Regions from separate parts of the Aliamphritea ceti genome, predicted to be linked through region 3. Evidence: predicted binding sites of a transcription regulator. Region 3 holds the regulator's gene; each other region holds the start of a gene.
What was found. Region 3 encodes FliA, which starts transcription of late flagellar genes. Its sites were predicted from a motif close to CTAAAGTTNNNNNNNNNNCNGCCGATA; they were not measured.
Positions count from the first base shown of each region.

Region 1: OCU49_RS17480 (putative motility protein) is a predicted target of FliA. The motif match lies at 1,256-1,282, and genes of this name have one in related genera.
Region 2: OCU49_RS17830 (flagellar protein MotY) is a predicted target of FliA. The motif match lies at 1,603-1,629, and genes of this name have one in related genera.

Region 1 is NZ_AP025282.1:3,815,532-3,820,098, reverse strand. Features, by position in the region: gene OCU49_RS17490 (DEAD/DEAH box helicase) at 1-379, shown strand, start outside; gene OCU49_RS17485 (transglycosylase SLT domain-containing protein) at 557-1,213, shown strand; gene OCU49_RS17480 (putative motility protein) at 1,319-1,519, shown strand; gene OCU49_RS17475 (LysR substrate-binding domain-containing protein) at 1,601-2,479, opposite strand; gene OCU49_RS17470 (hypothetical protein) at 2,681-2,989, shown strand; gene OCU49_RS17465 (trimethylamine methyltransferase family protein) at 2,986-4,566, shown strand.
Region 2 is NZ_AP025282.1:3,895,560-3,900,126, reverse strand. Features, by position in the region: gene OCU49_RS17840 (multidrug effflux MFS transporter) at 1-740, shown strand, start outside; gene rnt (ribonuclease T) at 793-1,413, opposite strand; gene OCU49_RS17830 (flagellar protein MotY) at 1,672-2,529, shown strand; gene OCU49_RS17825 (argininosuccinate synthase) at 2,698-3,924, shown strand; gene OCU49_RS17820 (tetratricopeptide repeat protein) at 4,072-4,567, shown strand, end outside.
Region 3 is NZ_AP025282.1:4,523,851-4,528,417, forward strand. Features, by position in the region: gene OCU49_RS20455 (chemotaxis protein CheA) at 1-297, opposite strand, end outside; gene OCU49_RS20460 (protein phosphatase CheZ) at 310-1,113, opposite strand; gene cheY (chemotaxis response regulator CheY) at 1,124-1,507, opposite strand; gene OCU49_RS20470 (RNA polymerase sigma factor FliA) at 1,581-2,291, opposite strand; gene OCU49_RS20475 (MinD/ParA family protein) at 2,310-3,134, opposite strand; gene flhF (flagellar biosynthesis GTPase FlhF) at 3,159-4,567, opposite strand, start outside.

The DNA of each region.
Region 1 (4,567 bases), 710 kb from region 3:
TGCCGGTGAGATTAGGGTGCTGGTAGCCACAGATGTTGCTGCCAGAGGCCTGGATATTGATAGCCTTAACTACGTGATCAACTATCAGCTGCCATATAATGCAGAGGATTATATTCATCGCGTTGGTCGTACCGGCCGGGCTGGCAAAGAAGGTTTGGCGGTTACTTTAGTGAGTAGTGAGGAACTGTATTTGCTGGAGCCAATCGAAACCCTTTTGGATGAGAAGCTTAACCAGGAATGGTATCCGGGATTTGAACCGGATCTGGATAAGCCCGCGACTGAAAAGAAGCGTCGCCCAATGTCTAAAAAAGAGGCTCGTGCAGAAGCGCTGGGACTCAGGGGAAAGCCGGCGAACAAACGTCGTGGCCGGCGTCGTTAAAAGAATTTTGTTGTACGAATTGATCAGGGCCTTGCGATAGATCAGTATCGCTGGCGATCAGTTTGCTCTGTTGTTGAGTGGCTGCTATATGTGGCCCTTAATTTTAGATGCGTATTCAATATTTAAAGGCAAAGAGTTGGAGTGATGTTGTTTAGACGGTCAGGCCCGGTCAGATCAATGCTTTCATTGCAGCAAGGTTGCGCGATATTGCGTGGCAGGGCTTTGCAGCGTGGTCTGGGAGAAGTGTCATTACTTAGCTGGATGAGCGCAGTATGTTTGCTGTGTGTGCTGGTTGTATATGCCGGGTTTGCATTTCTTCGGCCGATAAATCTGGATAATATCTGCTCAATTCTGGATGCCCGTGATGGTTGGTATACTGCGGTACAACAAAGCCACAGCCGTTGGGGAACACCTATACCGGTAATGATGGCAATTATGCATCAGGAGTCTAAATTTGTTGCTGATGCCCGTCCTGGCTATAAATGGTTTTTAGGCGTCTTTCCTTATACCCGGCAATCCAGTGCATTTGGTTATGCACAGGCACTGGATGGTGTCTGGGGTGACTATAAGCAGCGTACTGATAATCCCCAGGCCCGTCGGGATAACTTTACTGACGCAATCGATTTTGTCGGTTGGTATACCCGTGATACTGAGCGTCTGACGGGGGTGTCACGCAGTGATGCTTACGGACAATATCTGGCGTATCACGAAGGGCGCAGTGGCTACCGGCGTGGCACTTATAATCAGAAACTCTGGTTATTGGGTGTCGCTTCTAAAGTTGAACGCCGTATGGTTATGTATAGCGAGCAATATAAGAGTTGTTCAGCGATATAATCGCAAGATGAATTCTTTTCATTCACGTCGTTAGTTATGAAGGTAAAGTAGCAGCCCTGCCTGCCGTTAACATTGAAGTATGGTTATTCAGTAGAGGATATATAAATGGAACTCTCTGCAGCTTCAATATCTGCACATCAGCAACAGAGTATTAAGTCTGAAGTCGGTGTTGAAATGACAGCAAAAGCGATTAAGCAAATTGAAGATGAAGGTCAGATGGCATTAGATCTGATTAACGCCACTGCTGTTGCGCCAGTGGACCTTTCGTCTCCTTCTTTAGGGCAAAACATAAACGTTTATGCCTAATCGAGATGAGATCATAAAAATCCCCGCCTTAAGCAGCGGGGATTTTTTTGTCTGTCTGATTGGGGTAACTGATCAATCTATTTAGTTCGCCATTTCAGCAGAATCAATTATCCAGTCACGAAATGCCTGCAACGCCGGATTGTTCAGCGCGTTGGCCGGATACACCAGAAAATAGCCGTACTCCGGCATGCTTATGTCTGATAACCAGTTTAACTGCCCGCTGTTTAATTCAGCAGCTATAAGGTCGTCATATAGGGCGACGCCCTGACCATCAATCATCGCCTGTACTCTGACATTCGGGTCCTGAATAACCAGACCGCCTTTTTTCGCATGGTAAGGCTCATCTGCGCGCTGATGCCATTCCTGCCAGGCTGGACTGTTTTCACGGTCATGTAGCAGTGTCAGTTTGTTAATCCATTCATGGGCAGGCTGTCCGGCCAGCTTAGCCACAGTATTTTTGCTGGTGGCTGGGCGCACCGGTGCCTGCAGTAACAGCTCTACATTCATACCGGGCCAACTGCCTTTACCCCAGCGAATAGCCATGTCGATATTTTCGGTATGGAAATCTGCGAGATCGATCATTGGTTGTAAACGCAGGCTGATATTGGGGTATTCCGCCATGAAATTCATGAGACGGGGAGATAGCCAGCGGGATGCGAAGTAGGTCGACATACCCACAGTAATTCGACTGGTGTCATCTTCTCTTAGCTGGGTAATGAGGTTTTCCAGGTCATGAAATGCGGTTTGAGATGCGTGCCAGAGTTGCTTGCCTTTAGGCGTAAGCAATATGCCTTTGTGTTTACGGATAAACAGACTGAATCCCAGCGCTTCTTCCAGTCGGGATATCTGATAACTGACAGCGCCCTTAGTCAGGTGCAATTCTTCTGCTGCCTGTGTGAAGCTCAGGTGGCGGGCCACAACGTCAAATAATCGCAAACTGTCGTAGTGTCGAAAACGCATATTAGCCACTCATTTATGAATATTTAGGTTTAAATTATTTGAACAGTTTGAGCAAATCTTTTGCATTGTGCGGTTTAGTTTAGCGGTGATACCTTAAATTACAGCAAAAAACGCTGCGTTATAAAGCTGTTTTTGAAATTTGGATTAATTTTATTGTTCATTGTTTTAGTTTGGTTATCAGTCAGCTGACAGGGGGGAGTGATGATGCAGGGGATGAAGTATCGTTCTGAACAAGGCGCAGTATTTAACCTGGGATTCGACCGTCAGATGTGCCAGTTACCTGCCGAGTCTGAATGTGGTGTTAGCCAATTCAGGTGGGATAAGAAATCAGGGGAAATGAACGTCAGGAAAGATCAGAAACTGATTACTGCTGAGCTTTCAAGTACTGAGCTTTCAAGTACTGCACTTTTTACGACGTGGATGTGTGCTGAAGTGCAGGGTTATTACCGACTTAACTTAATGAAGCAAGGTGTTTTTACTTTGCTTGCTGATTTAGAGGAAAGGGTATGAGTCAGTCTGAAATGAGTTCGACAGGAGCGGTACCTGCATCAGAAAGAGGGCGCCGTAATCGACGTCAGGGAAGTATTAAACAGCGTAATCGTGCATTACAAAATAACGGCCCGAAAAAAGCCCGTGCCATTGAACGTGAAGTTCCGATTTATAACCTTCTGGATGATGCAGCGTTAGATGCACTGGAAGCTCAGGCAGACTGGATTTTAGAAACTATCGGTATCGTTTTTAAAGACGATGCAGAAGCGCTGGCGCTCTTTGCCGCTGCCGGGGCGGTTGTTGATGGGGAACGGGTAAAGTTTCCGCAGGGTTTAGCGCGAGAGCTTTGTAAAACCGCGCCACAGCAGTTTCAGATGTACGGCCGGGAACCGGGTTATGAAATCAGCATTGGCGGTAATTCAGTGGTACTGACACCGGCTTACGGCTCGCCTTTTGTGACCGATCTGGATAATGGCCGCCGCTATGCCACACTTCATGATTTTGAAAATTTTATAAAACTCTCCCATGTATCCCCCTGGATGCATCATTCCGGGGGGACTGTCTGTGAGCCGGTGAATATTCCGGTTAATAAGAGACACCTGGATATGGTGTATGCCCATCTGCGGTATTCCAGCAAGCCTTTCATGGGTTCCGTTACCAATGCTGAGCGTGCGGAAGACTCTATTGCAATGGCCAGGTTGGTATATGGCCATGAATACATGGAAAACCATTGTGTTATTCAGGGCAATATCAATGTTAATTCACCGCTGGTGTTCGATGATGTGATGACTGGGGCTTTGAAAGCGTACGCCAGAGCGAATCAGGGCATCGTGTTGTCGCCATTCATTCTTGGTGGTGCCATGGGACCAGTCACTCAGCCGGCATTGATTGCCCAGGCTCACGCTGAGGCGATGGTAGGAATCGCTTTAGGCCAGCTGGTTAGGCCGGGATCACCGGTGGTTTATGGCAATTTTTTAACGACGATGAATTTGAAAACCGGGGCACCTACCTTCGGCACGCCGGAAGCAAACCTCTCTGCAATGGCTATTGGACAATTATGTCGCCGGCTTGGATTGCCGTTACGCTGTGGCGGACATCTGACAGCCTCGAAAGTGGCGGATGGTCAGGCAATGCAGGAATCATCTGACAGTATGAATGCCGGTTTGTTGGCGGGGGGGAATTACATTCTGCATGCAGCCGGCTGGCTGGAAGGTGGGCTGACTATCGGTTATGAAAAGTTTGTTATGGATCTGGACCGCTGCGGCATGATTCATACCCAGTTGGCCGGGCTGACCATTGATGCCAATAGCCTGGGGACGCAGGCGTATTTGCAGGCAGGTCCCGGAGAGAATTTTCTCGCAACAGATCACACAATGGCCAATTTCCGTGACGCGAATTATCTCTCTGATCTGGCGGATACCAATTCATTTGAGCAGTGGACGGAAGATGGCAGCCTGACCATTGAGCAGCGTGCCAATGCCCGTTGGAAAGCAATGCTGGCTGAATATCGTTTGCCTGAGTTTGATCCGGCTATCGACCGTGAACTCAAGGCTTTCATTGAAGAGCGTAAGGCTTCCATGCCGGACATGTGGTACTGAC
Region 2 (4,567 bases), 630 kb from region 3:
TTCTTTGGGTGGCTGACTGGCGTTACATCTTTGTGGCCATATTAGTGATCGGGTTGATTAGCTTAGTTTGGTTTCATTTGCGTCAACCAGAAACGCACCCGCAGGAACGCAGGGCGGAGTTTTCGTTCAAGGCAATCAGTAAAGCATTTATGACGGTTACAACCGATCGCTTTGCCATGGGCTATACCGTAATGGCGGGTATCGTCTCTGGGGCGTTTGTTGCCTATCTGAGTTCGTCCGCTCAGGTGTTTCAACAGCTGTATGGGCTAGGGGAATTGTTTCCGCTTTATTTTGCATTGCTTGCGTTTGCGATTGGTTTTTCTTCTTATCTTAATGGCCGGCTGGTGATGCGTTTAGGTATGCAACATCTCACTTGGCGGGCTCTGCTTATCTTAATGATTAGCTCTACGCTGTGTGTAGTTGCCAGCAGCTATTGGCAAGGATTACCGCCGCTCTGGCTGTTAACCCTGTATTTTATTTTGGCGTTTGCCTGTATTGGTATGTTGTTCAGTAATCTGAATGCTTTGGCAATGGAAGGTCTGGGGCAATATGCCGGTATGGGAGCAGCGGTGGTAGGCGCTGTTTCAACACTGTTATCCGCAATAATAGGCGTATTTATTGGTGGGCTGTTTAACGGGACGGTGATTCCTTTGGTGGCTGGTTTTGCTGTATGTGCTGCTGTGGGGCTGGTGATGATGCGCTGGATAGAAGCGGGGCGAGCTGAGGTTCAGACATCCTGATATAAAAAGCCCTGTTGTTACAGGGCTTTTTTGTAAGCTAAGTGAGCAGGTGTTATTCGTAGTGATCCTGAACCATGCTCCAGCCACCGAGGTCTTTCCAGCGATTGACGATGGTGCAAAACAGCTCTGCTGTTTTCATCGTATCGTATAGTGCTGAGTGTGCTTCTTTACCGTCGAAGTCTATATCTGCGATGTCGCAGGCTTTGGCCAGCACAGTATGTCCGAAAGCCAGGCCTGCAAGGGTAGCAGTATCAAAAGTTGAGAATGGGTGAAACGGATTACGTTTCATGTCACAACGGTCGGAAGCAGCGGTTACAAAGCTGTGATCAAATGCCGCGTTATGGCCAACTAGAATAGCTCGCTTACAGTTGTGGGCCTTCACGGATTTACGAATAGATTTGAAAATCTTTTCCAGAGCTTCCTGTTCGTCGATGGCACCGCGTAATGGGTTGTACGGGTCGATGCCAGTAAATTCCAGCGCGGATTTTTCCAGGTTGGCGCCTTCAAACGGATTAACGTTAAAGGAATAGCTTTGGTCAATCAGCAGGTTGCCGTCATCGTCCATCGTCAGAGTGACGGCGGCAATTTCCAGAAGTGCATCTGTCTGAGCATTGAACCCGGCAGTTTCAACGTCAACGACGACTGGCAGGTAGCCACGGAAGCGGGTCGACATCGGATGCTGATAGGCACTGTTATGTTTAGTCAAATGAGATCCTTAAAGGCTGTCTCTTCAGCCTGCAGTTGAGTATGACGCCAGTGTATAATCTTGGCTGGCAGTTGTCATTGCTACGGAAGTATTTGCAGCATATTGCTGTTAAAATGGATAGACACTGACGAATGCTTAAATATCCCAGTTAGGACGGTAAAGTTTTACCTCTAACAGTCGATATTTGAGATGTTGGTTAAGTATCTGCAAGGATTTGATCTGTTTATGCGAATTGTTCTGGGATTATTGATTACTTTATTGGCGTTGCCTGCGTGGGCGGCCAGTTTTGTTGCGTCTATCGATCAGTCTCGCTGGGATCTCGAATCCTCAAAGTTTAACTGCCGTTTGTCGCAAAAAATTCCTTTGTTCGGTGAAGCCATTTTTGATCATCAGGCCGGAGAGCAGATCCGTTTTGTACTTAAGCCGCTTCCAGGGCATGGCATGAAAGGTAAGGCCATGCTGTTAGCTGAGGCCTCTCCCTGGCAGCCAGGTACTGCACCTAAGCGTATAGGGGAAGTGGAGTTTAATCAGTTCAGTGGTGAAATTGAGGTTGTGAGCCCAAAAGCTCAGAATATGATTGCCGCTTTATATAAAGGCATGATGCCGACGTTTAAAGCACGTAACTGGTTGGGTACCGGCGATAATGTTCGGGTGGGATTGTCTGCTGCGAATTTTCAGCCAGCCTTTGAAAGCTATTCAGGTTGTGTTGCAGGCTTGTTGCCAGTGAATTATCGCCAGATTGCCCGGACTGCTGTGTTATTTCCTTCCGCAACCTGGCGTTTGTCTGATGCTACTAAGGCGCGTCTCGATCTGATTGCTATCTATGTAAACAATGATGAAGCGGTTAGTTCTGTGTATGTGGATGGCCACTCTGATACTCAGGGTCGACGTCTGGCCAACCGGGATTTATCTAAGAAGCGTGCTGATGAAGTCACGGCATATCTGAAGACTAAGGGTGTTAATCCGGATGTCATTATTACCCGTTATCATGGTGAGCGTTATCCTGTGGACCAGACCAATAATAAAGCGACCCGTGACCGTAGCCGTCGGGTAACGATTCGTCTGGACCGTAATCAGCCGTAAGCTTTTCTATAGGGTATACAAAAACTCTATTGGCCTTGGAGATAGTGGGGAATTATCCTTACTGTCTCTGTTCCTGCTCTGTATTCATGCTATAATTTCGCCCTTTCCTTTTTCAGGTAATACATCGGGTTGTCTGCCCGGTGGTGGATTTTCGTGTGGAGTTCTTTTATGTCCGACATTAAAAAGGTTGTGCTGGCCTACTCCGGCGGCCTTGATACATCTGTAATCGTTCGTTGGTTGCAGGAAACTTACAACTGTGAAGTCGTGACATTCACGGCGGATCTGGGCCAGGGTGAAGAAGTTGAACCTGCGCGTGCGAAAGCCGAAGCCCTGGGTGTAAAAGAAATTTACATCGAAGATCTTCGCGAAGAGTTTGTACGTGATTTCGTTTTCCCAATGTTCCGTGCTAACACCATTTATGAAGGTGAGTACCTGCTGGGTACGTCAATCGCACGTCCGCTGATTGCGAAGCGTCTGATTGAAATTGCTAACTCAACCGGTGCTGATGCTATTTCTCACGGCGCGACTGGTAAGGGCAATGATCAGGTTCGTTTTGAAATGGGTGCTTATGCACTTAAGCCTGGCGTTGAAGTAATTGCTCCATGGCGTGAATGGGATCTGACATCCCGTGAAACGCTGATGCAGTACTGTGAAGAACACGATATTCCAGTGGACTTCTCCAACAAGAAGAAGAAGTCTCCATATTCTATGGATGCTAACCTGCTGCACATTTCTTACGAAGGTGACATCCTGGAAGATCCGTGGGCTGAAGCTGAAACGGATATGTGGCGCTGGTCTGTATCTCCGGAAGAAGCTCCGGATGAAGCACAGTACATGGAACTGACTTACGAAAAGGGTGACATCGTTGCAATCGACGGTGAAGCAATGTCTCCGGCAACTGTTCTGACTTACCTGAATAAGGTTGGTGGTGAGCACGGTATTGGCCGTCTGGATATTGTTGAAAACCGTTTCGTTGGTATGAAGTCCCGCGGTTGTTACGAAACACCGGGCGGCACTATCATGCTGCGCGCACACCGTGCAATTGAGTCTATTACTCTGGACCGTGAAGTCGCTCACCTGAAAGATGAGCTGATGCCGCGTTATGCCAAAGTTATCTATAACGGCTTCTGGTGGTCAGAAGAACGTAAGATGATGCAGGAAATGATCGATTACTCACAGCGTAACGTGAATGGTGACGTTCGCCTGAAGCTATATAAGGGTAATGTAATTGTTGTTGGTCGTCGTTCTGAAGATAGTCTGTTCGATGAGAACATTGCTACTTTCGAAGATGATGCCGGTTCTTACGATCAGAAAGATGCTGCTGGCTTTATTAAGCTGAACGCTTTGCGTATGCGTATTGCCGCAGGCAAAGGTCGCAATCTGCTGGAAGACTAAGCATAAAAATCAGTTTTCAGAAAACTGATTTTTTGAAAAACCCGTTATGGTGACATAGCGGGTTTTTTGCTGTTCAGGGGGCGTGCCGGGAGTTCTAGTTGCTTGATAACTATGCTACTTTGAGCGCTAGCCTTTGATGTCGAGTTTATGGAAATAAATTATTCACAAAACAAAGTTCTGATTGTCGATAATCGTTTTGAAGATTTGACTGAACTTAAGCGTGTGCTGAGTCAGTTAGGTGTTAAAACGGTTCATGTGGCGTCATCAGTGAATATGGCTTTGGCATTGTTGCGTGAAGAGACGTATGACATTTGCTTTGCGTTATTTGATCTGGGTAAAGCAGAAAAGAATGGCCTGCAGTTAATTCAGGAGGCCAGTGCGGAAGGCACTAAGCTTTATACCACCACCTTTATTCTGATTGTTGATCAGGATCGCTCGAAACTTCTTTTTGGTTCGCTTGATACCGCTCCGGATACCTATATTTCCAAACCTTATGATGTCGCTAAAATTCGGGTACGTTTAGAAAAGATTTTGCGGATCAAAAGTGTTTTAAAGCCTTTAGAGAAATTACTTAATCAGGGACAACTGTCGGAAGCGTTGGAGCAGTGCGGACATTATATTAAGTCCTATCCGGGACTGGTGT
Region 3 (4,567 bases):
TACAGTGTCGAGGGCCTGTAATACAACGTCCATCAAGGCTGCAGATACTTGTAAATCATCATTACGCAGCATGTCGAAAAGATTTTCTGCACTGTGGCAGCAGTCAACCATTGGCTCAAGCTGTAAGAAACCCGCACCACCCTTAACGGTATGGAAACCACGGAAGATTGCATTTAACAACTCCCGGTCTTTTGGATTTTGCTCGAGATCAACTAACTGCTCAGACAGAAGTTCAAGGATTTCTCCCGCTTCTACCAAAAAATCTTCCAGTATTTCCTGATCAACATTTAAAGCCATTGCCTACCCCTGTTAAAAACCTAAACTGGAAAGGAGGTCATCCACATCATCCTGGCTGGAAGCAACTTCACTCTTATCTTTTGCTGCCAATTGTGGGCCTTCAGCCATTACTTTCTTTTCTTTCGCCAATGCTTCTGCTTCGGCCGTCATTCCATCAAAACCATTCAGACGATTAACTCTGGAAGCAACTTCCATCAAATTAACCAACTGAGATTCAATATCTGTTACCAACTGAATTACACGCTTTATCAGCTGACCAGTTATATCCTGATACTCTTGCGCCAATAAAATATTCGTCAGCCGTTCTTTCAATTCAACCAGCGCATCTGAATTATCACATGCATGCTGACAGGCAAGCTTATACAGGCCTTCTAACTCTGGCTTTTCTTGCTGAACTTTATCGAACTCATCCAGTAAACGCTGGCGACGATTAAAGCCTTCTTCAAGCTCCGACACCAGAGTCAAAGAGATATCTACGCTATCGATAGTCTTATGCGCGTTACTCTCAGTGAGTTCAATAACATAAGACAAGCGATCACTTGCATCAGATATTGAAGCAATGTGCTCTTTAGAATCCTGCAACATTGCACTACTGCTGACATCATCAGAGAAACTGACAATTGCATTGTGCAAAGAACGAGTAAGAGTGCCTACTTCGTGATACAACGCTTGATGGCGCTTCTCATTCAGATCATGGATCAGCGTCATTGCTGCGCCAACATCACCATTAGCCAAATGCTCTACTAATTTGTCAGCATCCTGCTTCAGCTCAAGCTCAAAGCCACCTGCGCCTTTATTATCTTCCGTCTCAGACATAGCAGCCCACCTAGCCTAGTCGTTCAAAAATCTTATCGATTTTTTCTTTCAGCACAGCTGCAGTAAACGGCTTAATTACATAGCCATTTACACCTGCCTGAGCCGCCTCAACAATCTGATCACGCTTAGCTTCCGCTGTAACCATCAATACCGGAATATGCTTCAGATTCGGATCAGCCCGGACCGTCTTAAGCAAGTCGATACCGGTCATAATTGGCATATTCCAGTCGGTTACCAAAAACTCAATGCTACCGCTTTGCAAAATCGGCAAAGCAGTCTTGCCGTCATCGGCCTCAACTATGTTAGTAAACCCCAGATCACGGAGCAGATTTTTAATGATGCGTCTCATAGTAGAGAAGTCATCTACTACAAGTATTTTTATGTCTTTCTTCAAGACTATCCCTCCATCAGGAAAACTATCTGACTGACTGCAGTTAGCCAGCGTTGTCTTACCCACAGACTGCCAGCTATTGCCAGTCTCTTAATCGACTACGCAAGCGTAACGCTGCCTGACTATGAATCTGGCTAACTCTGGATTCACTGACACCCAGGATCTGACCAATTTCTTTTAAATTCATTTCTTCGTCGTAATACAACGACAACACTAATTTTTCTCGCTCCGGCAATCCTTCAATTGCTGTCGCAATCGCCTGAATAAAACCAAATTCTTCATGCTCTTCTTCAGGACTTAAATTCTCTGCGGCGATGTTTTCGCCAGGACCGTCTTCCTGCGGCTCAATCAGTTTTTCAAAACTGAACAACCGGCTCTCCGCGGAATCTTTTAATAATGCGTGATATTCAGTGACAGTGATATTTAATTCGGCAGCAACATCCCCATCTTGGGCATCTCTACCAGTACGGGATTCAATTGCCTGAATTGCTTCGGAAACTCGGCGCCCATTGCGGTGCACAGAACGGGGAGTCCAATCTCCCCTACGCACCTCATCAATAATTGAGCCGCGAATCCGGATGCCGGCATAAGTTTCAAAACTTGCGCCTTTAGAAGGGTCATATTTTTTGCCGGCTTCAAGCAAACCCACCATGCCTGCCTGAACTAAATCATCCAGCACAACATTTGCAGGCAAGCGCGCCAGCAAATGATGCGCGATACGTTTTACTAACGGCGCATATTGCTCAATCAGCTCTTGACCTGACTTAAACTGTAACTGGTTATACATATTCGCTCTTCTGACTTGTCAGCGTTGATTAGCCCCTTTAACCAATCGCTCAACAAAAAACTCCAGATGACCACGGGGTGATGAAGACACTCCCCACTCATCTACTTTTGCCGCCAGCAGCTTATATGCTAACGAGGCTTTGCTCTTAGGAAACGCTTTTAAAACAGCACGTTGCTGTTGAACACCCTTGCGGACCGACTCATCATAAGGGATTGATCCCAGGTATTGAAGCGTCACATCCAGAAACCTTTCCGAAACGGTTAACAGCTTACTATATATATTCCTGCCTTCCTGCTCAGAACGTACCATATTGGCAAGTACTCTAAATCGACTCACCTGATAGTCCCGATTCAACAGCTTCATGAGTGCATAAGCATCAGTTATCGATGTCGGCTCATCACAAACGACGACAACCACTTCCTGGGCAGCTTTGACGAAACTTACTACCGTATCGGAAATACCCGCTGCAGTATCGATTATCAGCACATCCAGATCATCTTCGATATCGCTAAACGAGTGAATCAGTTCAGAATGTTCATGCGCACTCAGGGTTGTCATGGCCTGCGTACCGGAAGCTGCTGGCACAATATGGACGTTTTTATCCACTTCAATCAACAGATCGCGTAAGGAACAGTCTCCCGCTAACACATCAGTAATATTTTGTGTTGCCTTAACTCCAAGCAGAACGTCAACGTTTGCCAACCCTAAATCGGCATCCATAAGCACGACCCTTCGACCTATCTCACCTAATGCAAGACTCAGGTTTACAGATACGTTCGTCTTACCAACGCCGCCCTTACCACCGGTAACAGCAACAACTTTCACGGGGTGCGGACTAGTCATTATGTCTTCCTATCTGATATCCCATCAATCAACCCACTGCCCATTTTGTGAAAGTTTATCCTGACGACGATCCTGAGCCATGCGTTGATTGCGTGATACACGCTGTGCAGTAACCACCGCACGGCTCACCAAATCACGCTTATGAGCAACTTCTAAATCGTCCGGAACCCGCTGTCCATCGGTCACATAAGTGACAGGCAAGCCGTTATCCACAATCAGTTCAATGGCCTCACCAAGATTCCCGGACTCGTCTAACTTACTGAGAATACAACCATTAAGCCCCATACGGCTGTAAGTTTCATAGGCATTTTCAATAACATGCCGCTGACTTGAGCATGAAAGCACCAATAATTTTTTCATTCGGACGCTAACACTTTGTAACATATCCAGTTGAGCTTGCGTATGCGGCTCATGCGCACTCATACCAGCAGTATCAATCAACACCAGTCGCTTATTACGTAACGACAATAAAACTTCATCCAGGCTATGATTTTCATCTACAACCCGCACTGGAATATCTAAAATCCGGCCAAAAGTTAACAACTGCTCATGTGCAGCAATACGATAAGAATCTGTGGTAACAAGCGCGACACTTGAACTGCCATGCTTCAAAACATAACGCGCTGCTAACTTGCCGATAGTCGTTGTTTTACCTACACCCGTCGGACCTACAAAAGCAATCATCCCGCCACGTTCGACAAAATCACCACCGATAACAGGAATAGAATCACTCAGCTTAGCTAAGGTATCTCGCCAACTATCATCCAGACTTGCAGTACCATCCAGCTTAATTAGCTGTCGCCGCAAGTGAGGACCTATACCAAGCTTTTCCAGGCGATTCTCTACCCGGCGCTGCAGAACACTTTCTTCCGAAGCCTCTGGCTGTGGCTTTGGCATAACGGTTGCCCGTTCAGGCGCTGATACAGCCTCTTTAGGCTGAGAAACTTGCTGTATGAGTAATGATTTAAGCGTATCGATTTCCGCCCGCATAGTCGCAACCTGAGGATCAGGTGCCGGAGCGGTATAAGACGGTTCCTGACGGGTAGCCGGCTTAGACTGAGCAACATACTCATCAATACCAGGTGCAGGCGGAGGTGTTACTGGGTCCGGAGGTACGATTGACCCAGGCTGACGTTGTTCATTACGTTCGAAGTTACGGGCTGCCTGCTGGGCTTGCCGCTGCTTAAGAGTATCAAGAATGCCATCCAGGTCTGTATCATCAACCTGTTGATTTTTTGCTTTCGCCGGCTCTTCAGTACCCGCCTGAGCAGCTGCAATTCTGGCCTGAGCTTTACGTAACTCATCTGCCAGATTACTCTGCAACTTCGGGCTAGCTTCCCGGGCGCTTTGCTGCTGAAGCTGCTGTTGTTGTTTTTCCTGGGCTTGTTTTCGCTTAAAGGCTTCCTGCGCGGCTTCATACTCGTGCTCGTGAG